One region of the Vibrio sp. SCSIO 43133 genome, then DNA from elsewhere that is predicted to be linked to it. Evidence: riboswitches for the same ligand, from Rfam matches in the RefSeq annotation. Region 1 holds a riboswitch; the other holds the start of a gene.

The links. A riboswitch is a leader RNA that binds a small molecule or an ion and turns the genes downstream of it on or off. The one in region 1 is predicted to bind lysine.
Region 2: another riboswitch for lysine. It lies ahead of JKJ11_RS05595 (Na+/H+ antiporter NhaC family protein); the one in region 1 lies ahead of lysC (lysine-sensitive aspartokinase 3).

The regions. Positions count from the first base shown of each region.
Region 1 covers NZ_CP068024.1:3,257,955-3,273,256, reverse strand. The annotation lists gene pgi (glucose-6-phosphate isomerase) at 1-1,488, shown strand, start outside; gene JKJ11_RS15305 (RDD family protein) at 1,557-2,030, opposite strand; tRNA gene JKJ11_RS15300 (tRNA-Leu) at 2,223-2,307, shown strand; gene JKJ11_RS15295 (hypothetical protein) at 2,557-3,513, shown strand; gene JKJ11_RS15290 (hypothetical protein) at 3,550-4,326, shown strand; gene JKJ11_RS15285 (cyclic di-GMP phosphodiesterase) at 4,456-5,706, shown strand; rRNA gene JKJ11_RS15280 (16S ribosomal RNA) at 6,274-7,826, shown strand; rRNA gene JKJ11_RS15275 (23S ribosomal RNA) at 8,146-11,031, shown strand; rRNA gene rrf (5S ribosomal RNA) at 11,158-11,273, shown strand; tRNA gene JKJ11_RS15265 (tRNA-Asp) at 11,330-11,406, shown strand; gene lysC (lysine-sensitive aspartokinase 3) at 11,538-12,941, opposite strand; lysine riboswitch at 12,990-13,166, opposite strand; gene JKJ11_RS15255 (pyridoxal-phosphate-dependent aminotransferase family protein) at 13,366-14,484, shown strand; gene JKJ11_RS15250 (valine--tRNA ligase) at 14,564-15,302, opposite strand, start outside.
Region 2 covers NZ_CP068024.1:1,135,904-1,151,205, reverse strand. The annotation lists gene hisC (histidinol-phosphate transaminase) at 1-618, opposite strand, end outside; gene hisD (histidinol dehydrogenase) at 618-1,916, opposite strand; gene hisG (ATP phosphoribosyltransferase) at 1,921-2,817, opposite strand; His leader region at 2,858-2,994, opposite strand; gene JKJ11_RS05595 (Na+/H+ antiporter NhaC family protein) at 3,221-4,822, opposite strand; lysine riboswitch at 4,936-5,119, opposite strand; gene JKJ11_RS05590 (H-NS family histone-like protein) at 5,662-6,069, shown strand; gene JKJ11_RS05585 (inosine/guanosine kinase) at 6,123-7,427, opposite strand; gene mnmA (tRNA 2-thiouridine(34) synthase MnmA) at 7,669-8,778, shown strand; gene hflD (high frequency lysogenization protein HflD) at 8,811-9,428, shown strand; gene purB (adenylosuccinate lyase) at 9,571-10,941, shown strand; gene JKJ11_RS05565 (DUF3833 domain-containing protein) at 11,031-11,555, opposite strand; gene JKJ11_RS05560 (chalcone isomerase family protein) at 11,552-12,109, opposite strand; gene JKJ11_RS05555 (DUF2878 domain-containing protein) at 12,099-12,614, opposite strand; gene JKJ11_RS05550 (SAM-dependent methyltransferase) at 12,650-13,906, opposite strand; gene JKJ11_RS05545 (DUF1365 domain-containing protein) at 13,919-14,716, opposite strand; gene JKJ11_RS05540 (NAD(P)/FAD-dependent oxidoreductase) at 14,716-15,302, opposite strand, start outside.

The DNA of each region.
Region 1 (15,302 bases):
AAGAACCTAATCAACGATGAAACAATGAAGAACCTATTTGCTCTAGCGAACGAGACTGAGCTTAAAGGCGCAATCAAAGCCATGTTTGCTGGTGACACAATCAACCAAACAGAAGGTCGTTCTGTTCTTCACGTTGCACTACGTAACCGTAGCAACACACCAATCATGGTTAACGGCGAAGACGTTATGCCAGCGGTAAACGCGGTATTAGAGAAGATGAAAGGTTTCTCTGAGCGCATTATTTCTGGTGATTGGAAAGGTTACACAGGTAAAGCGATCACTGACGTAGTAAACATCGGTATCGGTGGTTCTGACCTTGGTCCTTACATGGTGACTGAAGCGCTAGCGCCTTACACGAACCATCTGAACATGCACTTTGTGTCAAACGTAGATGGTACACATATCGCTGAAACTCTTAAGAAAGTAAATCCAGAAACAACGCTATTCTTGGTTGCTTCTAAGACATTTACTACTCAAGAAACGATGACTAACGCGCACTCTGCTCGCGATTGGTTCCTAGCTTCGGCTCAAGATGACGCTCACGTGGCTAAGCACTTTGCTGCGCTATCGACTAACGCAACTGCAGTTTCTGAGTTTGGTATCGATACTGACAACATGTTCGAATTCTGGGATTGGGTCGGCGGTCGTTACTCACTTTGGTCTGCAATCGGTCTATCTATCGTTCTAGCTGTAGGCTTCGACAACTTCGTTGAGCTTCTTGCTGGTGCTCATGAGATGGATAAGCACTTTGCTGAAACTGATCTAGAAAGCAACATTCCAGTACTACTTGCACTTATCGGTATTTGGTACAACAACTTCCACGGTGCTGAATCTGAAGCGATTCTGCCTTACGACCAATACATGCACCGTTTTGCTGCATACTTCCAGCAAGGCAACATGGAGTCTAACGGTAAGTTCACTGACCGCAATGGTGAAGCCGTTGATTACCAAACTGGTCCTATTATTTGGGGTGAGCCAGGCACAAATGGCCAACACGCGTTCTATCAGCTAATTCACCAAGGTACTAAGCTGATCCCATGTGATTTCATCGCGCCTGCTATCTCTCACAACCAAGTGAGTGATCATCACCAGAAACTAATGTCTAACTTCTTTGCTCAAACTGAAGCACTTGCATTCGGTAAGTCTAAAGAGACGGTTGAAGCTGAGTTTGCAAAAGCAGGTAAGACAGCAGAAGAAGTCAAAGATCTTGTACCATTTAAGATTTTTGAAGGTAACCGTCCAACGAACTCAATCCTAGTGAAGCAGATCACACCTCGTACTCTAGGTAACCTAATCGCGATGTACGAGCACAAGATCTTCACTCAAGGTATTATCTGGAACATCTTCAGCTTTGACCAATGGGGTGTAGAGCTTGGTAAGCAACTGGCTAACCAAATCCTACCTGAACTTGCTGACGACAGTGAAGTCACTTCTCACGACAGTTCGACTAACGGTCTAATCAACGCGTTTAAAGCATACAAAGCTTAACTTTTGTCTGCTTAGCCGTTTGTAATAAAAAAGGTGCCTTTCGGCACCTTTTTTATATTCGTCGCTATTTATTTTGCTTTAGGTAAAACAACTACCTTGGTCTTCGCCCAAATATCATGAAAGCCTCGCTTTTGAGGGTCGATAGGGACTGACAAGTTTGCTAAACCAAACGCGGATGTAGCGATACGGATTAGCGCCTGAGTCACGGTAATACGTCCACCATCTAAGTTTTGAAGCTCAATCTTCCAAGCTCTCATTCCTAATGTTTGTCCGGCGCGAGTCCAGAAGAACACAAGGAAGTAAATCCACGCGAACGCTAGGTAAGCGGTGTAAACAGGGCTCCAAAAGGGATGGCTGCCAAGAAAATCACTGGCGTCGGCATACGGTGCATAGCTTATTAGCCCTGCCGCGACCAACGCTTCCATGATTGCCACAACAACGCCACCGGCCATCATCACAACCGCAAGTATAATTAAGCTGTCATAAAACAGCGCCCCAAGTCGTCTGAAAAAGCCCGCTGGTGGAAGAGATTGAGTTTCCATTGAATACATCATTTAATAACCAAAACTGGCCACAGGATAGCGATTCTATCGACGTGAAGAAAGCCTCTTTGCCCGAATAGCATCACATTGTGGCGAAAATATCAGCAAACAATAGAATATTCAGCGTTTTGTTGTTGCACGCAACGAGAGCTTACGTATAATGCCAAACATCAAAGGACATCAGTCCAAGATGCCGGTGTGGTGAAATTGGTATACACGACGGATTCAAAATCCGTTGCCTTCGGGCGTGGCGGTTCAAGTCCGCCCACCGGTACCATATTAGAAAGGTCGCTTATTTAAGCGGCCTTTCGTCGTTTTGCGAGATGTAAACGTTGAGATACGTCCAACACGTTGCGGCAAGATGACTCATATCCAGCAGACCATTCTTTTCGAACTCTTACCAACCATTGACGATAGATCTCGTTTATAAGCGTTGATACTGTTCCAATCTCAAAGGTCACTTTTTCTCTGTTTGTTTATGAACAGTCGAAGCGCTAGAATCTAGGTAACAGATAGGAGAATTACTGTGAGTGCAAAATTTACCCATATTGCTTGGCAACAAACTGACATCACAGCTAGTGAGAAGTTAGTACTATTAAAGTTAGCGGATATTTCTGGCAATGATGGGAATGTGGCTTTTGCACTGTCAGATGTTGCTAAAGAGTGCTTACTTGGAGAGTTTGGACTAGCAGATGTGCTCACTGCGCTTGCGAATAAAGGGTTGTTGACCAAAGGTCAGGTTGAATCTACCCCCCAAGGGCAAAGGCACTACTTTACTTTGGCGAGTTCTGAACCAAATCGATTGCCAGTGATTGAAACCTCAAGTGCCGCTCCAGTTGTCCGTCAGCCATCTCGCGTTACGACGATGCAAGAATCGAGTGCTCCAGGTTGGGCGGTACCCTCCTTTGATCTCTATAAAGTACCGCCGAATAGCAGAGACAGCGTATGGCAAAACTTTGTACGTGAACATGGGACGAACACCACGAACATCACTCGTTTGGCGCGTCAGCTAGAAGATTGGCTAGAATACTCGAAACGCTCGGGAAGTTTACAAGCGGTGATTGGCGAGCAGCAACCCAATTATCGTAAGGATAAAAGTAGTGGGTTTTCTTCTAGTAAGAAAGAGTCGCAGCCTGCCACCAACAGCCAATATTTATCAACTCATGATCTCAATGAGTTTGAAATACCAGACTGGGCGTCGCAGACGATCGCTTTTTCTCGACTTGAGATTGATCCTAACTTGTTCTGGGAAAAGTTTGTGGTTTACTACAAAACCCGAGCAAATGAGTACACCAATGTCACTCAAATGCTTAATAAACTTCGATTGTGGATTGTTAACGAGAAACAAGCGGAAGATCGACGTAAGCAAGCAGAAGAAAGACGTCGCCAATCTTACCAAACGTCAAATAAGTCTGGTGATGTGAGTCCTTCAGAAGAGTTTCGTGAGTACTTACGAGGACAAGGTAAGAATCCGAATTTTTAAGACTCGCAACGTGCGCACTTTACATAGGTAATAGACATGAGTAACAGCAATAAGCCAAAAAACGTTGATTTTGGCACAATGGAAAAGAAACTCAGAGAAATGGGGGTCAATGGTAGCCTTGAGCATTTAAAGGCTTCTAATGCTGTTACTCCAAAAGTTGATAAGGGTCGCCGTGAGCCGCAGTCGACTCAAGTCTCAACGACAACTTCGCCATCGTCTCAGGCTTTAAGCATCAACGAGGTCGAACAAGAACGTCAACCTAGTGACTGGTGTAACTATATATTCGGTACATTACTGAGTATTTATGAGTCGACGTGGATTAAGTCTTACGGGCGACGCCCAACAGGACGTTTTCTCGATTTTGCAGATAGCTTAACGGAAGCGGAGTTAATGCGTGTCATGCAGCATTGCCGAGAGAGACTTCAAGCTGGCGAAAAATGGCCACCTATTATGGGTGAATTGACATTGCTCAAGACTCAGCTTACAGAATCAGAGTCTTTGGAAGCTTTGAATCGTGTTGTTAATAAAGAGCCCAATAATCAACTGGAAAAGTGGATTATGCAAAACAAAGGCTATGAGCTTCGTCGATTGCCACAATCTCTGATTGTCCGTCGCTTTAAAGAGTTTTATCGTGAGGCGATGAGCTTGCAAGAGAAGGGCAAGTTAGTGACAGAAGTGCCAAAAGGCCTTGCTCAGCACTCTGTGAAAAACCTCGTTGATCTCAAGCGAGAAGAGTTTGAGCAGCAACATGGTAAATCGCTAGATCCTAGAATTGCGGCTATTCTTAGTAATCGCGAAAAAGAGCAAGAGTAGCGTCCCTCAATAGAAAAGGCGCTAGTTTACAAATTTATTATTTGGTCACACTTTAATAATAATTAGATGAATTAGCGCACGAAGTTCTTTAAACTCGCTGAGTGTTTTACAGTCAGTTGCAGTTGGATTGTGGCAAGTATCAAGATTTCAGTGGACCGAATTCAGCCTGGGCTTCATGTCCGGCTTCCCCTCAAATGGAATGACCACCCGTTTCTATTTAATGTTTTTAAGATTAAATCAGAAGAGCAGGTACACATTATTAAGCAGTTAGGGGTGAAGTACGTCCACGTTAACCCTGATTTAAGTGATGTTTTACCGCTCCCTATTCAACAAGCCTCTCAAGAACCTAATGCTTATGTTCAAGCAAGCTCGGATCTACTCTGGGAAGAAAAGCAAAGGCGTATAGAACAACTAAGCGCTTATCGAAGAAGAGTTTCTCGTTGCGAAAAAGAGTTTGATCGCTCTTTGGCTCGAATTAGAAATGTCATGGCCAAACTCAGAAGTCGGCCAGAACAAGCGACGAAAGAAGCACGTTTGTTAGTAGATGATATTGTCGATACTCTCTTATCTGAAGATGAAGTGACCTTGCATTTAATGGGCAGTAAAAGTGAATTTGAAGACATCTACTTTCACAGTTTAAATGTTTCGGTGCTGTCTATGATGATTGCTAAAGCAAGGGGATTAGAGGCCGAGGAGATCAAACTAGTAGCGCTTTCTGCACTATTTCATGATATTGGTAAAGTGAAGATTCCACCGGCAATTTTGAGAAAAACTACGCCGCTCACGGAGCCAGAAGCTAACTACCTAAAACTTCACACTAAGTATGGTAGCAACATCGCTGGCATGATGGATACACTGCCTCAAGAAGTCATTACCGTCATCGAACAACATCACGAGTTGTTGGATGGCAGTGGCTACCCGTTAGGTCTCAAAGGCAATGAAATTGATGCGTTCGCACAAATAATTTCTGTTGCCAATGCGTTTGATAACCTATGTCATCACCAAATACCGAGTGAGAAAAAGATTCCTTTTACCGCCTTGTCTTATCTATATAAGCATACAAAGGCGTTGTATAACCAAGAAAACCTAAACATTCTTATTAAGTATATGGGGGTGTATCCTCCTGGTACGGTAGTCAAACTCTCTAATGAGATGGTCGGTCTCGTCGTTTCTATTAATAGTGGTAATTTACTGTGCCCGAATGTACTCATCTACGATCCTACCGTACCTAAACTGCAAGCTCCCATCATTCCACTTGAAGAGAAGGAGCTGAAAGTGGAGTCAGTGATTCACCCTGATAGGCTGCCAGAAGAGATTCGGGAATACTTAAACCCACGAGCTCGAATTTCTTACTACTTTGAAGACAATAACGCTCATTAGTTACTATAGAATTCGTACGTGTAACAGACATCTGAGGCTTTACCAAGATGCAATATGGGGTAAGTTAAAGGATTAATGAGTGAAAAACGTTCTGTTTTAGCCATTATTGGTTAATAAAGTTACAAATGACCTATTTTTAAAGATTTTCTTTAAAAAACGCTTGCCAATGTGATCCGGATCTCTATAATGCGTCCTCACTGGCACGGCAGAGCCCACAAGGGTTCAAGGCAAGAGTCAGTAAGGCGTTCAGCTAATAAGATGGTCTTCTAGTTAGATTTGAAAAAATCAAAAATAATTAGAAAAAAGTGTTTGACACTGAGAATCATCTCGCTAGAATAGCCGCCTCTTCAAACGGAAAGCGAAACGCAGAGTTCTGAAGAGAATGTTCTTTAACAATATAAACCTATCAATCTGTGTGGGCACTCGTTGATGATAATCAAATTAGATACTTCTGTATCAAATTAGGTTTCAATGAAACGAAGTGACCATTGAGTCGAAAGACTCAGCACAGTCAATTCAAACATTACTTTATGTAATGTTCAGTATTCATTGAGCCGACAAAATCTTAAATTGAAGAGTTTGATCATGGCTCAGATTGAACGCTGGCGGCAGGCCTAACACATGCAAGTCGAGCGGAAACGAGTTAACTGACCCTTCGGGTGACGTTAACGGCGTCGAGCGGCGGACGGGTGAGTAATGCCTGGGAAATTGCCCTGATGTGGGGGATAACCATTGGAAACGATGGCTAATACCGCATAATGCCTTCGGGCCAAAGAGGGGGACCTTCGGGCCTCTCGCGTCAGGATATGCCCAGGTGGGATTAGCTAGTTGGTGAGGTAATGGCTCACCAAGGCGACGATCCCTAGCTGGTCTGAGAGGATGATCAGCCACACTGGAACTGAGACACGGTCCAGACTCCTACGGGAGGCAGCAGTGGGGAATATTGCACAATGGGCGCAAGCCTGATGCAGCCATGCCGCGTGTGTGAAGAAGGCCTTCGGGTTGTAAAGCACTTTCAGCAGTGAGGAAGGCGGGTACGTTAATAGCGTGCTCGTTTGACGTTAGCTGCAGAAGAAGCACCGGCTAACTCCGTGCCAGCAGCCGCGGTAATACGGAGGGTGCGAGCGTTAATCGGAATTACTGGGCGTAAAGCGCATGCAGGTGGTTCGTTAAGTCAGATGTGAAAGCCCGGGGCTCAACCTCGGAACTGCATTTGAAACTGGCGGACTAGAGTACTGTAGAGGGGGGTAGAATTTCAGGTGTAGCGGTGAAATGCGTAGAGATCTGAAGGAATACCGGTGGCGAAGGCGGCCCCCTGGACAGATACTGACACTCAGATGCGAAAGCGTGGGGAGCAAACAGGATTAGATACCCTGGTAGTCCACGCCGTAAACGATGTCTACTTGGAGGTTGTGGCCTTGAGCCGTGGCTTTCGGAGCTAACGCGTTAAGTAGACCGCCTGGGGAGTACGGTCGCAAGATTAAAACTCAAATGAATTGACGGGGGCCCGCACAAGCGGTGGAGCATGTGGTTTAATTCGATGCAACGCGAAGAACCTTACCTACTCTTGACATCCAGAGAAGCCAGCGGAGACGCAGGTGTGCCTTCGGGAGCTCTGAGACAGGTGCTGCATGGCTGTCGTCAGCTCGTGTTGTGAAATGTTGGGTTAAGTCCCGCAACGAGCGCAACCCTTATCCTTGTTTGCCAGCGAGTAATGTCGGGAACTCCAGGGAGACTGCCGGTGATAAACCGGAGGAAGGTGGGGACGACGTCAAGTCATCATGGCCCTTACGAGTAGGGCTACACACGTGCTACAATGGCGCATACAGAGGGCAGCCAACTTGCGAAAGTGAGCGAATCCCAAAAAGTGCGTCGTAGTCCGGATTGGAGTCTGCAACTCGACTCCATGAAGTCGGAATCGCTAGTAATCGTAGATCAGAATGCTACGGTGAATACGTTCCCGGGCCTTGTACACACCGCCCGTCACACCATGGGAGTGGGCTGCAAAAGAAGTGGGTAGTTTAACCTTCGGGAGGACGCTCACCACTTTGTGGTTCATGACTGGGGTGAAGTCGTAACAAGGTAGCCCTAGGGGAACCTGGGGCTGGATCACCTCCTTATACGAAAGATTATTGCGATGAGTGTTCACACAGATTGATGGTTTGGGTTTAAGCCCAGAGCATAGCTCTTTAACAATTTGGAAAGCTGACGAATAACATTTGATTAATGTTATTCATTTAAAAGTTCTCAAATCCTAATCGAAAGATTAGGTACCAACACACATTCAAGTGTTCTTGGGAATTACGAAAGTAATTCATATTTGAGTCCGGCAAAATCGAGTCTGCACATGTATAAAAATGCAGACAACTTTGGTTGTTTGACCGTTTGCTTTCACTTTTCAAAAGTGAAGACAAATAGAAAGACCCTTTGGGGTTGTATGGTTAAGTGACTAAGCGTACACGGTGGATGCCTTGGCAGTCAGAGGCGATGAAAGGCGTATTAACTTGCGATAAGCTCAGATTAGGTAGTAAAAACCTGTGAGTCTGAGATTCCTGAATGGGGAAACCCAACTGCATAAGCAGTTATCGCTGAGTGAATACATAGCTCAGCGAGGCGAACCGGGGGAACTGAAACATCTAAGTACCCCGAGGAAGAGAAATCAACCGAGATTCCGAAAGTAGCGGCGAGCGAAATTGGATTAGCCCTTAAGCTTTTAATGAGACAGGTGAAGGCTCTGGAAAGTGCCGCGATACAGGGTGATAGCCCCGTAACCGACATCTCATCATCAGTGAAATCGAGTAGGGCGGGACACGTGATATCCTGTCTGAATATGGGGGGACCATCCTCCAAGGCTAAATACTACTGACTGACCGATAGTGAACCAGTACCGTGAGGGAAAGGCGAAAAGAACCCCTGTGAGGGGAGTGAAATAGAACCTGAAACCGTGTACGTACAAGCAGTAGGAGCACCTTCGTGGTGTGACTGCGTACCTTTTGTATAATGGGTCAGCGACTTATATTCAGTGGCAAGGTTAACCGTTTAGGGGAGCCGTAGGGAAACCGAGTCTTAACTGGGCGTTCAGTCTCTGGATATAGACCCGAAACCAGGTGATCTAGCCATGGGCAGGTTGAAGGTTGAGTAACATCAACTGGAGGACCGAACCGACTAATGTTGAAAAATTAGCGGATGACTTGTGGCTAGGGGTGAAAGGCCAATCAAACCTGGAGATAGCTGGTTCTCCCCGAAATCTATTTAGGTAGAGCCTCGGACGAATACTACTGGGGGTAGAGCACTGTTAAGGCTAGGGGGTCATCCCGACTTACCAACCCTTTGCAAACTCCGAATACCAGTAAGTACTATCCGGGAGACACACGGCGGGTGCTAACGTCCGTCGTGGAGAGGGAAACAACCCAGACCGCCAGCTAAGGTCCCAAAGTATAGCTAAGTGGGAAACGATGTGGGAAGGCTTAGACAGCTAGGATGTTGGCTTAGAAGCAGCCATCATTTAAAGAAAGCGTAATAGCTCACTAGTCGAGTCGGCCTGCGCGGAAGATGTAACGGGGCTAAGCTATACACCGAAGCTGCGGCAATGTGTTTACACATTGGGTAGGGGAGCGTTCTGTAAGCCGTTGAAGGTGGACTGTAAAGTCTGCTGGAGGTATCAGAAGTGCGAATGCTGACATGAGTAACGATAAAGGGGGTGAAAAACCTCCTCGCCGGAAGACCAAGGGTTCCTGTCCAACGTTAATCGGGGCAGGGTAAGTCGACCCCTAAGGCGAGGCCGAAAGGCGTAGTCGATGGGAAACGGGTTAATATTCCCGTACTTCTTACAATTGCGATGGGGGGACGGAGAAGGCTAGGTGGGCCTGGCGACGGTTGTCCAGGTTCAAGTGCGTAGGCTTAAGGTTTAGGTAAATCCGGACCTTTTAAGGCTGAGACACGATGTCGAGCTACTACGGTAGTGAAGTCATTGATGCCATGCTTCCAGGAAAAGCCTCTAAGCTTCAGATTGTAAGGAATCGTACCCCAAACCGACACAGGTGGTCGGGTAGAGAATACCAAGGCGCTTGAGAGAACTCGGGTGAAGGAACTAGGCAAAATGGTACCGTAACTTCGGGAGAAGGTACGCTCTTAGTGGTGAAGTCCCTCGCGGATGGAGCTACCGAGAGTCGCAGATACCAGGTGGCTGCAACTGTTTATTAAAAACACAGCACTGTGCAAAATCGCAAGATGACGTATACGGTGTGACGCCTGCCCGGTGCCGGAAGGTTAATTGATGGGGTTAGTTTTCGGACGAAGCTCTTGATCGAAGCCCCGGTAAACGGCGGCCGTAACTATAACGGTCCTAAGGTAGCGAAATTCCTTGTCGGGTAAGTTCCGACCTGCACGAATGGCGTAATGATGGCCACGCTGTCTCCACCCGAGACTCAGTGAAATTGAAATCGCTGTGAAGATGCAGTGTACCCGCGGCTAGACGGAAAGACCCCGTGAACCTTTACTACAGCTTGGCACTGAACATTGAGCCTACATGTGTAGGATAGGTGGGAGCCTTTGAAGCGAGTACGCCAGTATTCGTGGAGGCAATCTTGAAATACCACCCTTGTATGTTTGATGTTCTAACTTGGTTCCCTAATCGGGAATGAGGACAGTGCCTGGTGGGTAGTTTGACTGGGGCGGTCTCCTCCCAAAGAGTAACGGAGGAGCACGAAGGTGGGCTAATCACGGTTGGACATCGTGAGGTTAGTGCAATGGCATAAGCCCGCTTGACTGCGAGAATGACAATTCGAGCAGGTGCGAAAGCAGGTCATAGTGATCCGGTGGTTCTGAATGGAAGGGCCATCGCTCAACGGATAAAAGGTACTCCGGGGATAACAGGCTGATACCGCCCAAGAGTTCATATCGACGGCGGTGTTTGGCACCTCGATGTCGGCTCATCACATCCTGGGGCTGAAGTCGGTCCCAAGGGTATGGCTGTTCGCCATTTAAAGTGGTACGCGAGCTGGGTTTAGAACGTCGTGAGACAGTTCGGTCCCTATCTGCCGTGGGCGTTGGAAGATTGAAGGGGGCTGCTCCTAGTACGAGAGGACCGGAGTGGACGAACCTCTGGTGTTCGGGTTGTGTCGCCAGACGCATTGCCCGGTAGCTAAGTTCGGAATCGATAACCGCTGAAAGCATCTAAGCGGGAAGCGAGCCCTGAGATGAGTCTTCCCTGGCGCTTTAAGCGTCCTAAAGGGTTGTTCGAGACTAGAACGTTGATAGGCAGGGTGTGTAAGCGTTGTGAGGCGTTGAGCTAACCTGTACTAATTGCCCGTGAGGCTTAACCATACAACACCCAAAGGGTTTTGATGGACTCAAAGCAAGAACTTTGAATGTGTATTTAGACTTTTAAACAGTTTTCCAGATTTTTTGCCTTCAGTTTTTGATAAAAGCTGAAAGTAAAAGCAGAATTTGCTTGGCGACCATAGCGTTGTGGACCCACCTGATTCCATGCCGAACTCAGAAGTGAAACGCAATAGCGCCGATGGTAGTGTGGGGCTTCCCCATGTGAGAGTAGGACATCGCCAGGCTTTGAACAACATCTGTTTAAAGCACGATTAAGATAAGACTTTAAATAGACCACTGCGGAGTGGTAGTTCAGTTGGTTAGAATACCGGCCTGTCACGCCGGGGGTCGCGGGTTCGAGTCCCGTCCACTCCGCCACTTATTAGAAAACCCGATGCGAAAGCGTCGGGTTTTTTATTGCCTGAAGATATCCTATCTAACTCTTTATACTGTTCTATCTGATATAAAAAAGCCCCGTCTAACGACGAGGCCATTTCATTCGACCATTGCTATCCTTCAAATAGCTCTTCATGAAGTGCTTTAACGGCTTGTTTTGCTTCGTTTTCATCTAATAGGAAGCATAAGTTATGTGGGCTTGCACCGTAGCAGATCATACGAATATTAAACTCATCCAGAGTATCGAATACTTCAGCGGCAGAGCCTTTTGTCTCACTCATGTTGTTACCAATCAGCGCGACGAGGCTTAATCCTTGTTTGACCTCGACTGTACATAGCTGCTCTAGTTCTTGTTGAGCTTGAGCAGGAAGTTCTGGTGCACCGCCACACGTATCAGTTTGATCAAGTGTAAGTGAAACACTGACTTCTGAGGTAGTGACCAAATCAACAGAGATTTTGTGTTTTGCCAATACGGTAAAGACGTCCGCTAAGAAACCATACGCTTGGAACATTTTAGGGTTACGCAGTGTTACCATAGTTTGATTGTTACGTAGCGCCAATGCCCTAAATAGCGGCGCGCTTTCTACGGATTGTCGTACCCAAGTACCACCTTCCTGTGGTGCTTTTGATGAGCCGACAAACACAGGGATTTGGTGACGTAATGCTGGTAAAAGTGTTGAAGGATGTAGGATCTTCGCACCAAAGTTCGCCATTTCGGAGGCTTCACTAAAGCTGATTTCTGGAATAGGGCGTGCATTCGGAGCAATACGAGGGTCCGTTGTATAAATTCCTGGGACATCAGTCCAGATCTCTAACCCCGCAGCTTCTACCGCTTCTGCGATAAGTGCAGCACTATAATCACTGCCACCTCGGCCAAGTGTTGTGGTTTCACCTTCCTCATCAGAACCAATAAAGCCTTGAGTGACAACTACATGCTGCTGACAAAGTGGGATAAGCTTCTCATCGGCTAATTGCTTAGTCGCTTCTAGATTTGGTTCGGCTTTGCCGTAGTCACTATCCGTTTTCAGGACATCGCGAATATCAAAACGCACAGCGTCGACCCCGCGCTCTTGCATTAATCGAGTCAAAATATGAGTCGACATTCTCTCACCACACGCTACTAAGTGATCAGTGAGCTTTGCCGATGTTGCAATAGAAGCAGCCTCGGATAACGTCGCAACTTTTTCAATTAGTGCTTCAACACGCTTCTCGATAGATGAGGTGTCTTTGAGCTGCGACATAATGTCAGTATGGATAGCTCTAAGTCTATTGATGAGCTCAGATCGGTGTGCTTCGTCTTTTACTCCATTTGCCAACTCAACCAAAATGTTGGTGACTCCAGAGCATGCACTGCTTACAACCAGCTTCGTTTGTGGGTTATTTTCGATGATCTCAGCACAACGGCTCATGGCTTCGAAGTTGGCGACGCTTGTTCCGCCAAATTTAGCTACATTGAATGCGCTCACAGTAATTCTCCAGGACTTCCAGTAGTAATAATAAGGTTGGTAACCCAACATCCGATGTTTGAAGAGAAAAATAGAGCGGAGGAATCCGAATAAAGAATGGACCTCAGAAGCTCTTCACCAATCACTTGGTGACAGTTAAAGGGATTCAGCCCGTTCAACCGACAAACTTAATCCTGCAAATTGAGTTCATCTCGGCACTGCTCCCCATCAGTAACATGTATAGAAGTTGCGGCTTCACATGATTACCTGCCTGGGCAGTGCTCCTCTTCCGCTGTAGCTTTTTAGTGGTTGCTACAGATAGTGTGTTTATTCAACGTTTTTGAGCGTAAAAAGTCAATGAAGATTCACAATTTAACCATAAAAAACTGAGTGGTTGGATGTTGCAAAAATGTTGATTTTTATTCCGTTGTGGAACAGACTGAATTTCCTTAGGATATTTTACTTATTACTACAATAAATCATTAAAGGATTGCCCATGACTATTTCTAGCTTTGTGCCCCCTCACCGTACGTTAATGGGGCCTGGCCCATCAGATATTTACCCACAAGTATTGCAAGCCTTGAGTCGTCCAACGATAGGTCACCTAGACCCGCTCTTCATCGGTATGATGGATGAACTTAAAGAGCTGCTCAAGTATGCATTTCAGACACAAAATGACTTCACAATCGCCGTTTCAGCGCCCGGTAGTGCTGGTATGGAAACATGCTTCGTAAACCTCGTTGAGCCAGGCGACAAAGTTATTGTCTGTCGCAATGGTGTGTTTGGCGAACGTATGCGAGAGAATGTGCTTCGCTGTGGTGGTGAAGCTATTGTCGTAGAAGATGAATGGGGTGCGCCTGTTTCTGTGGCTAAAGTAGAGCAAGCGATCGCCGAGCATCCAGATGCAAAAATAGTAGCGTTTGTTCATGCTGAGACATCCACTGGAGCTGTAAGCGATGCGCAGGCTCTAGGTTCGCTTGCTAAGCAAAACGATATGCTGACTATTGTTGATGCTGTGACATCTCTAGGTGGGGTGCCTTTATTGGTGGATGAATGGCAACTAGATGCAGTTTATTCCGGAAGTCAGAAGTGCTTATCCTGTGTGCCGGGATTATCACCAGTCACGCTTTCTCCAGCGGCCATCGAGGTAATTAAATCTCGCAAAACGACCGTTCAGAGTTGGTTCCTCGATCAGAGCTTGGTTTTGGGCTATTGGAGTGGAGAAGGGAAGCGCAGCTATCACCACACCGCGCCAGTAAACAGTTTGTACGCATTGCATGAGTCGCTAGTCTTACTCAAAAATGAAGGACTAGAGAATGCATGGCAGCGCCATAAAGACATGCACTTGTTGCTCAAAGAAGGACTAGAACAGCTTGGGTTGAGCTTCGTTGTTGAAGAAGGCAGCCGATTACCTCAGCTTAATGCTGTTTACTTGCCGGAAGGTGTTGACGATGCAGCAGTGCGCTCTCAGCTTTTAGAACAGTACAACTTAGAAATTGGTGCGGGTTTAGGTGCGTTAGCTGGTAAAGCATGGCGAATTGGTTTGATGGGGTATGGGGCCAGAAGAGAGAACGTTGCCTTATGTCTTAAAGCACTTGAAACGGTCTTGAAGTAATTCTTGAAATAATAGTTGTTAGCCAATAAAAAACCGAGAGCTAGGCTCCCGGTTTTTTATTATATGGATTTAGCTAAGCTTAAAGCGCGGCAATAGTTTGCTTTTGCTCTTCCAGTTTAACTAACATCTCTTTGTAACCTTCAAGTTTCTCACGTTCTTTCGCAACAACTGCTTCAGGTGCTTTCGCGACAAAACCTTCGTTACCAAGCTTGCCTTCGATACGTTTTACTTCACCTTGTGTCTTAGCGATTTCTTTCGCTAGACGATCCAGTTCTGCATCTTTATCGATTAGACCAGCCATAGGAATCATAAGCTCAGATTTACCAACCAGTGCTGTAGCACATGCTGGAGTCTCTTCGCCAGCTGTCAGTACTTTGATGTCTTCAAGCTTAGCAAGAGAGACAAGAACTGCTTTGTTCGCTTCTAGGCGAGCGGCGTCTTTATCGTCAGCAACTTTAAGCATGACGTCTAGCGCTTTACTTGGAGCAATATCGTACTCAGCACGTAGGTTACGGATGCTAGTGATGAATGCTTTCACCCACTCAATATCGTCAAGTGCTTCTTGGTTGAAGTTTGCTTCTTCAAACTGAGGAAGCGCTTGAAGCATGATCGTATCACCTTCAACACCATCAACAATAGGTTTGACGCTCTGCCAGATCGTTTCAGTGATGTATGGTAGTACTGGGTGAGCTAGACGCAGTGTCTTCTCTAATACAGTGATCAGCGTGCGACGCGTACCACGTTGCTGAGCTTCGTTACCTTTCCATAGAACGGGTTTAGTCAGCTCTAAGTACCAGTCACAGAATTGGTTCCAGATG
Region 2 (15,302 bases), 1.5 Mb from region 1:
TGTACGTAAGATGGCTAAGTTCAGATATTGGGCCAACAAATCAACGGTTGACGCTTCCGGACAAAAGTCGATATACGCTTCATCCATGACAACAATAGCTTTATCTTTGGTCATCTCCAATAAAGCGATAATGTCTTCACGCTTAACCAAGTTACCCGTTGGGTTGTTTGGGCTACAAACGAACAGTACTTTGACGCCATCTAAATTGGCTTCGATTTCCGGCAGATTGAGTTGCCAATCAGAAGTCAAGGGTACCGTTTTACGGTTAACACCAATGGTTTCAGCACTGATGGCGTACATGCCATAGGTCGGCGGACAGAATAAGATGCTATCTTCACCCGGCTCACAAAAAGCACGAATAAGTAATTCAATGCCTTCGTCAGCACCACGAGAAGTCAGTGTTTGTTCTGGTTTGACACCAGCATATGCCGCATAGGCTTCGATTAGCGCTTTAGGCTGACATTCGCTGTAGCGATTAAGACGTGCAAAGTCTGTTTTATATTCATTATTAAATGGTGATTCATTAGCATTGAGCCAAATATCACCGCTACCGCCAATACGTCGTGCTGACATATATGGCGTTAGCTGTTGAACTTGTTTACGAGCGAGCTTTTCCATTAGTTACTCTCCTGCGCAAGCTTCTCGACACGAATGGTCACGGCACGTTTGTGCGCATCCAGCCCTTCGGCCTCGGCCATAGTGACAACCGTCGGAGCCAGATTTCGTAACCCATCGGCAGTTAATTCTTGTACCGTCATTCGCTTCGAAAAGTCAGCTAAGCCCAAGCTTGAATAAGTACGAGTGTAGCCATAAGTCGGCAGTACGTGGTTAGTACCTGAAGCGTAATCGCCCGCAGACTCTGGTGACCAATCGCCCAAGAAGATAGAACCTGCGTTATCAAGTAGCGGTAACAGTTCACGTGGTGCTTTAGTCTGAACAATCAAGTGCTCAGGGCCATAGTAGTTTGAAATAGACACACACTGAGTGATCGACTCAGCGATAATAATGAGACTTGAGCCTAATGCTTGCTGCGCGATATCAGCACGCGACAGTTGCTTAAGCTGTTTATTCACCGCCTCTGTTACTTGGTCTGCAATCACTGGAGATGGAGTGACAAGCACTACTTGAGAATCTGGACCATGTTCAGCTTGGCTTAGTAGATCGGCCGCGACAAAGTCAGCATCCGCTGTTTCGTCGGCAATAACCAACACTTCAGATGGGCCAGCAGGCATATCGATCGCTGCTCCACGGAAATCATTACTCACTTGACGCTTGGCTTCGGTAACATAGGCATTGCCCGGACCGAAGATCTTATCTACTTTTGAAACGCTCTCTGTGCCATACGCCATCGCCGCTACGGCTTGACCACCACCGACGTTATATACTTCATCGATTTTACATAGCTTGGCAACATAAAGGATTTCATCCGCAATAGGCGGTGGGGAACATAATACCACCTTACGACAACCAGCAATCTGAGCTGGAACCCCTAGCATAAGCACGGTTGATGGTAATGGTGCGCTACCGCCCGGAATATACAGTCCAACCGTATTTATAGGACGAGTCACTTGTTCACAGACAACGCCTGGTTGAGTTTCTACTCGCAGTAGTTCCGGACGCTGAGCTTTGTGAAACTTAGCGATATTAGAATACGCTTGCTCCAGCGCTTGTTTCATTGTTTCAGAGAGACGCGATGATGCAGCTTCAATCTCTTCGTTAGAGACTCGAATTGAGTCAGGTCGAACTCGATCAAACTTTTCTGTAAGATCTAGCAGCGCTTTATCACCTTCGCTACGTACTTGCTCGATAACCGCCGATACCGCAGAAGTAATATTTGCGCCTTCAGTAATCGCAGGACGCTCAAGAATAGACTCTTGTTGCGACTGACTTAATGATTGCCAAACTACAGTTCTCATGGCCTTACCCCATCATTTTCTCAATCGGTAGCACAAGAATAGAACTCGCTCCAAGTTCTTTCAGCTGTTCCATAGTTTCCCAGAACAAGTTCTCTGTACTAACTAGGTGAACCGCCACACGCTCTTTATCCGAAGATAGAGGTAATACTGTCGGATCTTCTGCACCCGGTAAAAGCGCTTTGATTTGCTCAAGTTTTGCGACTGGTGCGTGCAGCATAATGTATTTAGACTCTTTCGCTTGCTGAACGCCTTGCATACGAGTTAGTAGCTTCTCTATAAGTGCCTCTTTATCGGCATCGAACTCGCCTTTGCGCTGAATCAGCGTTGCTTTAGAACGGAAGATAACTTCTGCTTCTTTTAATCCGTTGGCTTCCAGTGTCGCCCCTGTAGAAACAAGGTCGGCAATAGCGTCCGCTAAACCAGCTCGCGGCGCGACCTCGACCGACCCTGTAAGCATACAAGTACTGAAGTCTACACCTTGCTCATCCATATAAGCTTTCAGTAATTGTGGGTAAGTGGTCGCTATTCGTTTGCCTGCTAGATCTTGCGGGCCGTTGTACGTTTCATCTTTGTCGATGGCGATAGATAAACGACAACCACCGAAATCAAGACGGCGAAGCGTTACGAACTCATTTGGTTCACCAAGTGCTTTGCGGTCTAAGCGAACTTCTTCTAGCTCATTCTCACCAATAAAGCCAAGATCGACGACACCATCCATGATCAAACCAGGGATATCGTCATCACGTACCAACAGTAGATCGATTGGCATATTTAACGAGTGAACAACAAGACGCTCACCCATTACGTTGAACTTAACTCCGCATTTTTTTAGTAGGTCTTGGCTTTCTCTGCTAAGACGACCTTTCTTTTGTATTGCGATTCTTAGGCGTTGTGTTTGCATTGCTGTATCCCTGTACAAGATATTGATTTTAAATTATAAAACGAAAAAACCCTCGGGAGCTTTGGTCTCCCGAGGGTTTAATTCTTTAAATCTTAAATCGAACCTCCGAGAGTTTTACCTATCTCTCGGGTATGCGTTCATCTCCCGAAAGATTAAGCTGGGTGATGATGGTGATGATGAATGTTCATATCAAAATTTAGCATACTTATGTTTAGGTCCTTTGTGTCTGTACCTTCACACTAACGAAGCTCATTATGATTTTCAACCACTATTTTACAGATCAGCGAATTTTTTTTCGTACTCGCCAACAAGTATGATTTGTTATTACGAATAACGGCAAAAGTAGGCCAAAAGACATAAAAAAAGGAGCCTTGGTAGGCTCCTTGATATTAAAGCAATTTATTTACGCATTCGCTTCTTTAGCCATTCTTGCTTTAGATAGAGCAGAAAGAATGAAACAGACAAGTATAAACGTCACTGTTGCAGCACCGAATGACAGTGCTACCGACGTTGTCATACCCAATGTAATAAAGCCGATACAAGAAACAAATGCCACTGACAATGCATATGGCAACTGCGTAGACACGTGGTCAATATGGTTGCAGCGTGCACCTGTCGATGACAAGATGGTCGTGTCTGAGATTGGTGAACAGTGATCACCAAATACTGAACCCGCTAATACCGCACCAAGCATTGGAAGCATCATTGCGATATCCGTTGCACCCGCCATATCACCTGCGATTGGTAACATAATTCCGAATGTACCCCATGATGTACCGGTCGAAAATGCCATAAGACCAGAAAGCATGAACAGAATAACTGGTAGCCAATGGACATCAATATTACCTTGTACAGTTGACGATAGGTAAGCGCCTGTTTTCATGTCGCCAATGACAGAACCGATAGACCATGCAAAGAACAGAATCAAGATTGCGCCGAACATCGACTTAGCACCAATCCACATGGTTGTTGCAATATCAGCCGCAGAAAGCTTCTGTTTCACGACGGTATAGACCGCTGTTAATAAACCAGCAGAACCACCGTAAATTAAAGAAGTACCAACATCCGTATTCTCAAATGCACCAAGAACATTAAATGCAACGCCATCTGCCGCCAGAGCTTGACCACCAGTAAAGATCATCGCTGCTACCATCGCTCCTATAAGGACAACAATAGGTAGAATCAGATCTGAAACTGAACCAAAGTCGCTTTCTTTAATATCCAACTCTTCATTCAGTTCATGAGCTTCAGCAGAATCGTTCTCTTTATCTTTGTCAAAACCAAGACCTTGTTTTGCACGAAGCTCATGCTTACGCATTGGGCCGACATCTAATTGGAACCAAGCAACAGCGAACACCATTAATAGTGCAAATACTGCGTAAAAGTTCATTGGAATTAGGCGAACATACGCGCCAATCGCTGAGTATTCAGTAATACCATGTGAGATAAGAATACCGCTGACGATAGTCATAATGTATGCACCCCAGCTCGAAGCTGGCATAAGCACACACATAGGAGCAGCCGTTGAATCTAGAATATAAGCAAGCTTAGCGCGCGATACGTAAAAGCGGTCAGTAACAGGACGAGAAATCGCGCCAACTGCTAAGCTATTGAAGTAATCATCAACAAAAATGAACACACCAAGGAATGCAGCAAGAAGCTTTGAGCCACGTTTACTTTTCACGCGTGCTTGTGCCCACTCAGCAAACGCTTTAGTACCACCTGACAACGTTAATAACGCCGTCATCATACCGAGTAGCAATAGGAAGCCAACGATACTCATGTTCCAAGTGTTTAGACCACCATCTTCAATAACAACGCCAGATACTGTGTCATAGACATAGCCTGCAGCATTCATTACCGAGTAATCGTTGAGTAGAAAAGCGCCTAATACAATACCTACACCTAGGGAAAGCAAAACGCGACGTGTGATAATCGCCAAACTCAAAGCTACGATCGGCGGTAGCAGTGATAATGGTGACGAAGCAAAATCGATTAAATTCATGATCTTCAAAAACCAGTTTTAATTATGGTTAGAGATCTACTGCAGACATGCGTATCTATAAGTTCATACGCAAACGTTGAACTAAGCGAAAGGGAAGTGAACACTTCTCCCAACCCTACAGTAGCGCTCCATAGTTTAACAATATAATAGACTATGGCAGTGTTGTTCGTTTCGGATACAACCCCAGCGAGAGTGCTTGATATTCAACTCTCACTTCGGCGACAGCGCCTTTTTTTGTCGTTCATTGGCATCACCCCAACGACAAGGACTTTTCGCAGTCGCGCCTCTACATCAAAAGAAAAATCATTCACTACTATGCGTTAGCATGTTGAAAGAATGTTCTTACTTTTGCATTAGGTGGACGTCATTGTACTTACCAAAGCATCAATTGCAACATGAATGTTGCTATCACCTTGTAAACAGTGTTGCGGTTTAGTTATAACGCAGGGTTCAAATCACCCATTAACTACTCAGAGATAAACATTTTTTGAACGACCATCACTGACAACTTAATTTTATAGAAGTTCATTTATATCGAACTCAATCAATTTCGTAATACTTACAAATAAACTATATGTCTAACTAACCACACTTAGTACAATATGCAACAAAATCCACTCAAAGTCCGACTTTTGTGTAGTTCATACTAAGGTTTAGTAATTATTAATGTTCTAATTTCACCTGCTATATACACCACTATGTATTTCTATCGTCGTCTATTATCAGGTTTTTGTAAGAATTATTATATTTCTTCTCTTATCCACTAAGAAAATATTGTCAATTCAATATTTGCTGTTTATTATTAATCCGAACCAAATAATAATCTCATGGGAACTGTCATGTCTGAATTAACCAAAACTCTACTAAATATTCGTAGCCTACGTGCATTTGCTCGTGAGCTAACTTTAGAACAACTAGAAGAAGCACTAGAAAAACTGACTACTGTTGTTGGTGAAAGACAAGAAGCGGAAGCAGAAGAAAGAGCAGCGAAAGAAGCACGCGAAGCTAAATTAAGCGAGTACGCTCAAATGATTGCTCAAGACGGTATTGACGTTGAAGATCTTATCGCTGCGCTATCTGGTGAATCTAAAGGTAAAGCGAAGAGTAAACGTGCTCCTCGTCCAGCAAAATACAAATATGTAGACGCTAGTGGCGCTGAAAAGACTTGGACTGGTCAAGGTCGTACGCCTTCTGCAATCCAAACTGCTCTAGATGCAGGTAAATCTCTAGAAGAATTCGAAATCTAATATCTTTAAGTAATATTAGATTTATAAAAAAAGCGCCTTTCGGCGCTTTTTTATTATCGTTCCCAATATGCCTCTTCAAGGCTATCTTCTTTCTCTGGCAGACCACGAGAAAGACGTGGAGAATGTTGAACCAGCACTTCATAGCTTGCTCGATTTGAGTATTTACATACTTGTGAGAAAGAAGAGTAAGTAAGGTATGGGTGTTGGTGCTTACTTGAGTTTGGCACATTTTCTTTATGGTATTTATTCGCTGCCATATCGTGCAGTAATGCAGATAAAGCTGCGTCGCCCGCACCATTGGTATTCTTGATTTTTTCTGGCCCACCCATATAAGGAGCAATATGTGAATAAACTTTTGTAGGATTTTCACATGCAGATTTTATAGCAGGTCGGCTAAATTCATATCGGTTAAATTCAGCAATACACCCTGGTAATAATGGCAACGAAGTTTCTCTTTTGGCAGCATCCTCTGTATAACCAGCCATAAATAAACCGATTGGTCCAGCAGTACATAAAACAAGATCAACCCAATCAAGTGCTTTATCCGCAGCAGCCAATGGATCTTTTTCACCTGTTAATGCTTCAGCTTCATCCTCATTCATAGCGACAACCGAAACATGCTGTTTCAAAAAGTCTTGCCAATATTCCGGATCATCTTGAATAACGAAGCGAGTTCCCAATGTTAATACCACAGGTACGTCGTATTTCTTCGCATATTCTATTGCCTGCATGGTTGCTTCCGGCATTGGGTCGCCATCTTTGCAACGAACTAAATAGGCTGTTAATACCAACGCTGAGGCTTTCTTAAAAATTTTCTCAGGAATACTCTCAGCACGAAGTTGATTCATTTGACCTTCGCTAATTGCAAAAGTTCGCTCGCCGTCTTCAGTAATTAACGTAAAACAACGTCCAATGGCACCATCAACGCCTTGTAAATAGTTTAAGTCCATACGGCTAGAAGTATTACATAGATATCGATAGCCATAACTACCGATTCGGATATCAGCACTCATTACACCTAACAATACCGATTTGTCATCTGCCAACACAGAAAAGTTATGTAATGTATTCCCTATTGTGCCCCCAGCAAATTCATTGGTAATAAGCTCTTGCTCTTTCAATTCGTTATACAGATTTTCAGCTGCTTGGTCATCAATAACCAAAGAGTGCCCTTTGCTCAGTCCAAATTTCTCAATAACACTGCTATCCACGCGCGCTTCTATATCAACTAGTGTTTGGTCAATACCGATAATATGGGTTCTCGACATTTTTTTGCTAGTTTGAGATTGGCTGACTAATGGGTCACGAGCGTGAACCGGAAAGTAATGCTTCGATTTTCTTTGGCCGGGGAATTTCATAAGGATATCTTCGTAACAGGAATGTAAGGGCGACAATTCTAACTCTGTATAGTTTACCTCGGCAACATAGGCAACCTTAGCAAACGTTTACGCTACAATTTTTTTTATCACTGACCTTGTTTTTCACTCTATTTGTACAAACATTCATGCTCCTAGAAAGTGTGATTTAGTTCGCGGATCTGTATTGCGCCTTCGGTTTCTGCTAGAATCTGCGTCCAATTGATATAGGTGGTATTTTAACATGTCTGATAACAGCCAAAAGAAAGTGATTGTCGGTATGTCCGGCGGTGTAGACTCCTCTGTTTCTGCCTACCTTCTGAAACAGCAAGGCTACCAAGTAGAAGGCCTGTTCATGAAGAACTGGGAAGAAGATGATAATGAGGAATATTGTACTGCAGCGGAAGATTTAGCCGACGCACAAGCGGTCTGTGATAAGTTAGGTATCCACCTACATACGATCAACTTTGCAGCAGAATACTGGGATAATGTATTCGAGTATTTCTTAGCAGAATACAAAGCAGGTCGTACACCAAACCCAGATATCCTTTGTAACAAAGAAATCAAATTCAAGGCATTTTTAGAATTTGCAGACGAAGTTCTCGATGCGGACTATATTGCTATGGGTCACTACGTTAGCCGTACCTTCCCTGAAAACGGTGAAAAGCCGCAAATGCTTCGCGGTTTAGACAGCAACAAAGACCAGAGTTACTTCCTTTATACATTAAGTCACGACCAGGTGGCTCGTAGCTTGTTCCCTGTAGGTGAGTTAGAAAAACCAGAAGTGCGTCGCATTGCTGAAGAGCAAGGCTTAATTACCGCGAAGAAAAAGGACTCGACAGGTATTTGTTTTATTGGTGAGCGCAAATTTACAGACTTCTTGTCTCGCTATTTGCCAGCACAACCGGGTAAAATTGAAACACCGGAAGGTAAAGTCATTGGGGAACACCAAGGTCTGATGTACCACACATTGGGTCAACGTAAAGGGTTACATATTGGGGGCCAAAAAGGTGGCGGCGGTAATGAAGATCCATGGTATGTTGCTGAAAAAGATCTTGAACGTAATGTATTGATTGCGGTTCAAGGTGCTGATCATCCATTACTTAAATCAAACGGACTGCGTGCATCTCAACTTCATTGGGTGAGTCGCGAAGCGATTAAAGAACCAATGCAATGCACAGTGAAAACGCGCTACCGTCAACAAGATATCCCTTGTACGATTATCCCAATTGACGATGACAACATTAAGGTTATCTTTGATGAACCACAAGTAGCTGTCACTCCGGGACAGTCTGCTGTCTTCTATAGCGACAATGTTTGCTTGGGCGGCGGCATCATCGAAGAGCGTATCTAACATTTATTCGTTTATTATCTTAGGAGAGCTACGTGGCTAATACACTTTATGACCGTACAATAGCATTTGCAGGAATTTGCCAAGCCGTTGCCCTTGTTCAACGAGTTGCTAAAGACGGTTACTGTGATTCAGACGCGTTCGAAACTTCTATCAAAGCTATTACCAATATGAACCCATCCAGTACGTTAGATGTATTTGGTGTTGAATCCGACCTTAAAGTTGGACTCGAGTGTTTGGTAAAAGGCATTGATAGCACACCAAGCGGAAGTGAGATTACTCGTTACATCATCAGCTTAATGGCACTAGAGCGCAAACTAAATGGGCGTAATGATGCCATGTCTCAACTTGGTGACAGATTACAAATGGTCAGTCGTCAACTTGAGCACTATGAGCTTCTTGACGAGCAGATGATCAGTAATTTAGCTAGCGTGTATTTAGATGTCATTAGTCCGATTGGTCCTAGAATTCAAGTCACAGGCACTCCGGCAGTACTTCAACAAACCGGCACCCAGCAAAAGGTGCGCGCGCTTCTATTGTCAGGTATCCGCAGCGCAGTGCTTTGGCGACAGGTTGGTGGCAAACGACGCCACCTCGTGTTTGGTCGTAAGAAAATGATCGAACAAGCTCAGATTCTACTCGCTAGAATGTAATCATCGACTCGCGACCTTGTCGCGAGTTATTTTTTCCTACCAAAATAAATTTAGCGCAAACGTTTGCGCAATATTCGTGACAAATGCCGCAGTTATTGGTATAAAGCTCACGAAATTTAGAAACCCAATTCAGGAGAACATCATGGAACTGTCAGCATTGACTGCTGTTTCACCAGTAGACGGCCGTTACGGTAGTAAGACAACTGCACTTCGCAGCATCTTTAGTGAGTTTGGCCTACTAAAGTACCGCTCTATCGTTGAAATTCGTTGGTTGCAAAAACTAGCAGCAACGGATGCGATCAAAGAAGTTCCAGCATTCAGTGTCGAAGCTAACCAGTTTCTTGATGAGCTAGCCGCTAACTTTAGCGAAGAAGATGCGGCGCGTATTAAAGAGATCGAGCGTACTACTAACCACGATGTAAAAGCGGTTGAGTACTTCCTAAAAGAGAAAGTCGCTGGCGTTCCTGAACTGTACGCAGTAAACGAGTTCATCCACTTTGCATGTACTTCTGAAGATATCAACAACACGTCTCATGCTCTTATGCTTAAAGAAGCACGCGATACTGTGGTTCTTCCTGAGATCCGCAATATCATCGATGCGATCAGCAAACTAGCTGAAGAGTACCGTGACATTCCTTTGCTTTCACGTACCCATGGCCAACCTGCCTCACCTACTACTATGGGTAAAGAGATGGCAAACGTTGCTTACCGTATGGAGCGTCAATACAAGCAAATCGAAGCTGTAGAGATCCTAGGTAAGATTAATGGTGCGGTTGGTAACTACAACGCTCACCTATCTGCTTACCCAGAGCTAGACTGGCACAAGTTCAGCGAAGAGTTCATCACTGAGTCTCTTGGCGTAACTTGGAACCCATACACAACTCAGATCGAACCGCACGACTACATCGCCGAGCTATTCGATGCGATTGCACGTTTCAACACGATTCTAATCGACTTTGACCGTGACGTATGGGGTTACATCGCTCTAGGTCACTTCAAGCAAAAAACTATCGCTGGTGAAATCGGTTCTTCAACGATGCCACACAAAGTTAACCCAATCGACTTTGAAAACTCAGAAGGTAACCTAGGTCTAGCAAATGCTGTATTTGCTCATCTAGCACAAAAACTACCTATCTCTCGCTGGCAGCGTGACCTAACAGATTCAACGGTTCTTCGTAACCTAGGTGTTGGCTGTGGCTACGCTATCATTGCTTACACTTCAACGCTTAAGGGTATCAGCAAACTAGAAGTGAACCGTGAAGCGCTTCTTGCTGAGCTAGACAAAAACTGGGAAGTACTTGCAGAGCCAGTACAAACCGTTATGCGTCGTTACGGTATCGAAAAGCCTTATGAGAAACTAAAAGAGTTAACTCGTGGTAAACGTGTAGATGGCGAAGCAATGCGCAGCTTCATCGATGGCCTGGAATTGCCAGAAGAAGAGAAAGCACGCTTGAAGTTAATGACGCCAGCTAACTACATCGGTCAAGCAATCGAGCTCACCGATAAGCTGTAATTATTAATCAGTACATAAACTCAAAAAGGCTGCTTATTTTGCAGCCTTTTTTGTGGGTATCATCAACGATAAATGTTCTAGATCAACTCCTACTGTTTTTGGAAAAACAGTGTGATCTTTCCTACTTCGATACCAAACTTTCGGATGCTCGTTAGGTTAAAAACGTGTTTATCATCTTGTCGATACAACCAATCATCGAAAGCCACAGTATAGGTTGAGCCATCAACCTTGAGTTCGAAGTCGTACTGCCATTGTAAAGCGTTACCCTCTTCCTTGCCGGTTGCCGCGCCAATGATATCGTCGGCCACCCCACGATAAGAACCATCTTGGAGCTTCTCAATGGTCCAAATTCTTTGGTCAATTTCCCCGTCATCAAAAACGAAGTCTTCAACCAGGACAAGCTTGTTGTCCTGCACTGTGCCGATAATAGTGACGTCAAAACGTCTGTTCTGTTTATTGGTATAGTCTTGAACCATTCCCCAAGCTTTTGTCTCTCCTTCAAAGTACCCGAACAAGTCAAATCTTGGTTCACTATTTTTATAATCTGACAGGTCTGCACTGCACGCACCTAAAATGAGTACGAGAGGCAGTATAAGCCAACGAAATAACGTCATCTATTCATCCCTATAAGTTGGGCTCTAAGTTTCGGATACTGGCTATTTGGAGCTAGCCAAATACCAAGGAATCCGTCGTTCAACGACTCATCATCAATAGACCCTACTAGCTGCAGCGGCTTCTGATTCGTAAGATAATAGAACTTGCCCGACGTCCCATCACTGACATAAATGAGCTGCTGTCCATCTGATACACTTGGAAAAATATCGTATAACTTGGCAATCCATTGATTTCTTGTCACTTTATCGACACCCATTTTTTGCCATTGGTCAAGCGTGGCATCTAAAAGTTGTTGTCTACTGATGTCTCTTTGATACTGAATTCTTAATGCTATGGGATGAGGAGAAATGTCTTCTGACACTTCGTAAATGCCTTGAGGAGCAAGCAATTGGGAACGATAAACGTCAAAAAACAACCAACTGAGTTGCGCCTCCCCAACGACTTGCCACTGGCCCCACGCTTGATAACTGACTGGGGAATCCTTTGAGGCGACTGCGTTGTGAGAACTCAGTAACAAGCTCAGCACTGCCGCCAAAATCATCTTATGTTTCATGAGTCCAACTTCTCTCGTCTGGTCTTGGATATCGCACGATTAAGTAAACGATTAAGACCCATTCAATAAAAAGGATTCCGAGAGTGACCAACATCGAGTACTGCGTGGTTACAGCTCCAAGCTTAAAACCCGCCAAGTAACTAATCGCTCCACCGAATCCACCAATTATTGATACGAGGAGAATTGGGTAAGACGTCAAAAAAGTTTTCAAATAAAACGCATACCAAGAAAAAATTAACCAAAGCGCCATAAGCCATACCGGCAAAACATGAGTGTCGAACACAAGTAGACTAGCTAACATATTCAGACTATCAATAACTAGGCCAGCGACAACCAACAGCGACAGTTGCAATAAACGAAGGTTTAGCATTCGATACGAAACCAAAATGGTCACAATACTCAATGTCAACGCTAGCCACTGAAACCTTGTTTGACCAATGACTGACAGTAACCAGATCACCTGAAACCAACTACTGATAATGAGAAGTTTCCACCCTGGTGACATATTGTGACCTCCATTATTTAGCATCAAACGTTTTATTAACGACCACGCTGGAAGGTAATATGAACGGTACTGATACTTTTCGCCCTAAACCCGCCTTCGCAATAACAAAAATAGTAGCGCCACATACGAATAAATCGCTCGTCGTAGCCTAAGGTTCTGACTCTCTCTAAAGATGCTTCAAACCTTAGACGCCAATCCACCAATGTCTTCGCGTAATCCAAACCAATATCAAACAGATCTCTCACGATGAGATCCGTGTGTTTAGTACTGTTAGTGGTAAGCGCTGTAATGGAAGGCAAGAAGCCCCCAGGGAAAATGTACTTCTGTATAAAATCGACATTATCGGCATAGTAATCGTATCGCTGGTCAGCAATAGTAATAGCCTGAATCGCCATCAAACCTTGAGGTTTTAATAAAGACTGGCACTTTTGCAGATAGGAAACTAAGTATTGCTTACCAACTGCTTCAATCATTTCGATGGAAACAAGCTTATCGAATTCTCCCTCGAGTAAGCGATAGTCTTGCTTCAAAAGAGTAATCTTATCTTCGAGTCCTGCTTTTTCGACCTGCTGTTTTGCGTAATCAAACTGCTCATCCGAAATAGTAGTTGTGGTAACGTGACATCCATAATTTTTGGCCATATAAATCGCCATGCCGCCCCAACCTGTACCTATTTCTATTACGTGATCTTCCGGTACTAACTGCAATTGTTGACAAAGCCGCTCCATTTTATTGAGTTGGGCTTGCTCTAGCGTGTCTGTCGGGCTTACATAAATGCCCGAAGAGTAGAGCATTCTCTCATCGAGAAATGTCTCATATAGACTGTTACCCAAGTCATAATGAGCTTGAATATTCTCTTTTGACTTAGTAACCGTATTGCGATTCACCCAGTGTCCAAGTTTATACATCACTTTCGTGAGCAGACTTGATTGATCTTCAATAGAGTCAAGAGCGGCTAGGTTGACCGCCATCAACTCCATTAAAGCGGATAAATCAGGACTATCCCACCAATCATCCATGTACGCTTCACCCGCTGCGATACTGCCTCCTTGAATTAGTCGACGGTAAAACTCTGGGTGTTTCACTTCGATAATCGCTGTCGGTTCCCCATCTTTGGGTTTACCAAAGCGTTCACCAACATGTTTGCCGACGCTTCCTTCTTCTTGAAAGCTCTCTATGATGGTTAAACAACCAATCTCAAGTTTGTATAAACATTTGAATGCAATACTTTTCGCGGTTTTTTGTAAACCAGTTAGGGCTCTAGGTGCCTCTATTGAGGTCGTATTTAACATGTTGAATTCTCCCTAATTCTTTGAGTTCGTATGCTGCGAAAATTCGTCAGAAGGTGCAGAATGAGCCGAAGCCTTCTTGGGTTTAGAGTGGTCATAGATGGGTGTTCCTTTAAGCCATAACTTTAAGGCGTGCCAATATATCCCCACCACGACTTTCACCGTCATAATTGGGGTTGTGACCAATTGTCGGATTAAATTCTTCGAGGTAAATGCACGCCCTTTCATTGACAAAGTGGCATCAAATACTTTTTCTGACTTGTGACACGCTAAGTACACAAACAAGCGCTGCCCTAACGGCTTCAGACGCCACTGATACTGCTGATCTATAGGATTAAACGGAGAGACGTGGAATGCCTTGTCATGGCGCCAATTTTGATGATTTACACCTTTGTCTGCCTCTATAGCGTAATAATGTCTTTCATTCCAAGGGGTGTTACTTACTTCTGCCAACAGATAACACCAGTTATTCTCTTCATCATATAGGTAATAGAAGTTGACCGGACTGAAATACAGACCAAGGTATCTCAGATGGCAAACCGCAACCACTCTACCCTCGATTTTTTCACCAGTGAGCTCCTCAACTTTACCTTGCACCGCTAACTTCAAATCGCCTTCACCTAGATAGTCTTCTCGGCGAAATCTAGCCCAGTGCCACCAACGTTCCCCAAAACCCCAAACTTTTTGCTTTAAAGAGTCAAGCTCATCTAAATCGATAGCAGGCATGAATAATGGATAATCTAAATGGTGTTTGGTAGGCGTATAGCGACGATGCGCTACGTGTCCAACCATAAGTTGGCTGTTGGAAACCATCACGCAGCTCCTCGTACAGAAGCGGAAGCATTGTTAACACTGGCTAAAATACCTTCAACAACATCCAACGCACTCTTCACTCCATCTTCATGGAATCCGTTATACCAATAGGCTCCGCAGAACCACGTGTTATTTTGTCCCCACAGTTTTTCTCTATGTTGCTGTGCTTCAATACTTTGGGTCGTGAACACCGGATGACTATAGTTAAAGGTTCTGAGTATTTTGGAGCGGTCAATCACGTTAGATGAATTGAGCGACACGCAAAATGTCGTATCAGATTCAATATGCTGAAGAATGTTCATGTCATAGGTCAATGTCGGCAATCGAGATTGTTCATCTTCCGAGCCATCTAACGCATAGTTCCACGACGCCCATGCAGACCTTCTCACTGGAAGTAGACTTTCATCGCAATGCAACACTACTTCATTTGATTGATACTCCATAGCACCAAGAATCGATAATTCGGATTGTGTCGGCTCAGCAAGCATCGCTAGTGCTTGGTCGCTATGACAAGCAAAAATCACTCTGTCAAAACGCTCTGAGTTGCCATTAGACATCACCGTAACTCCAGCAGAATCTCGAGACA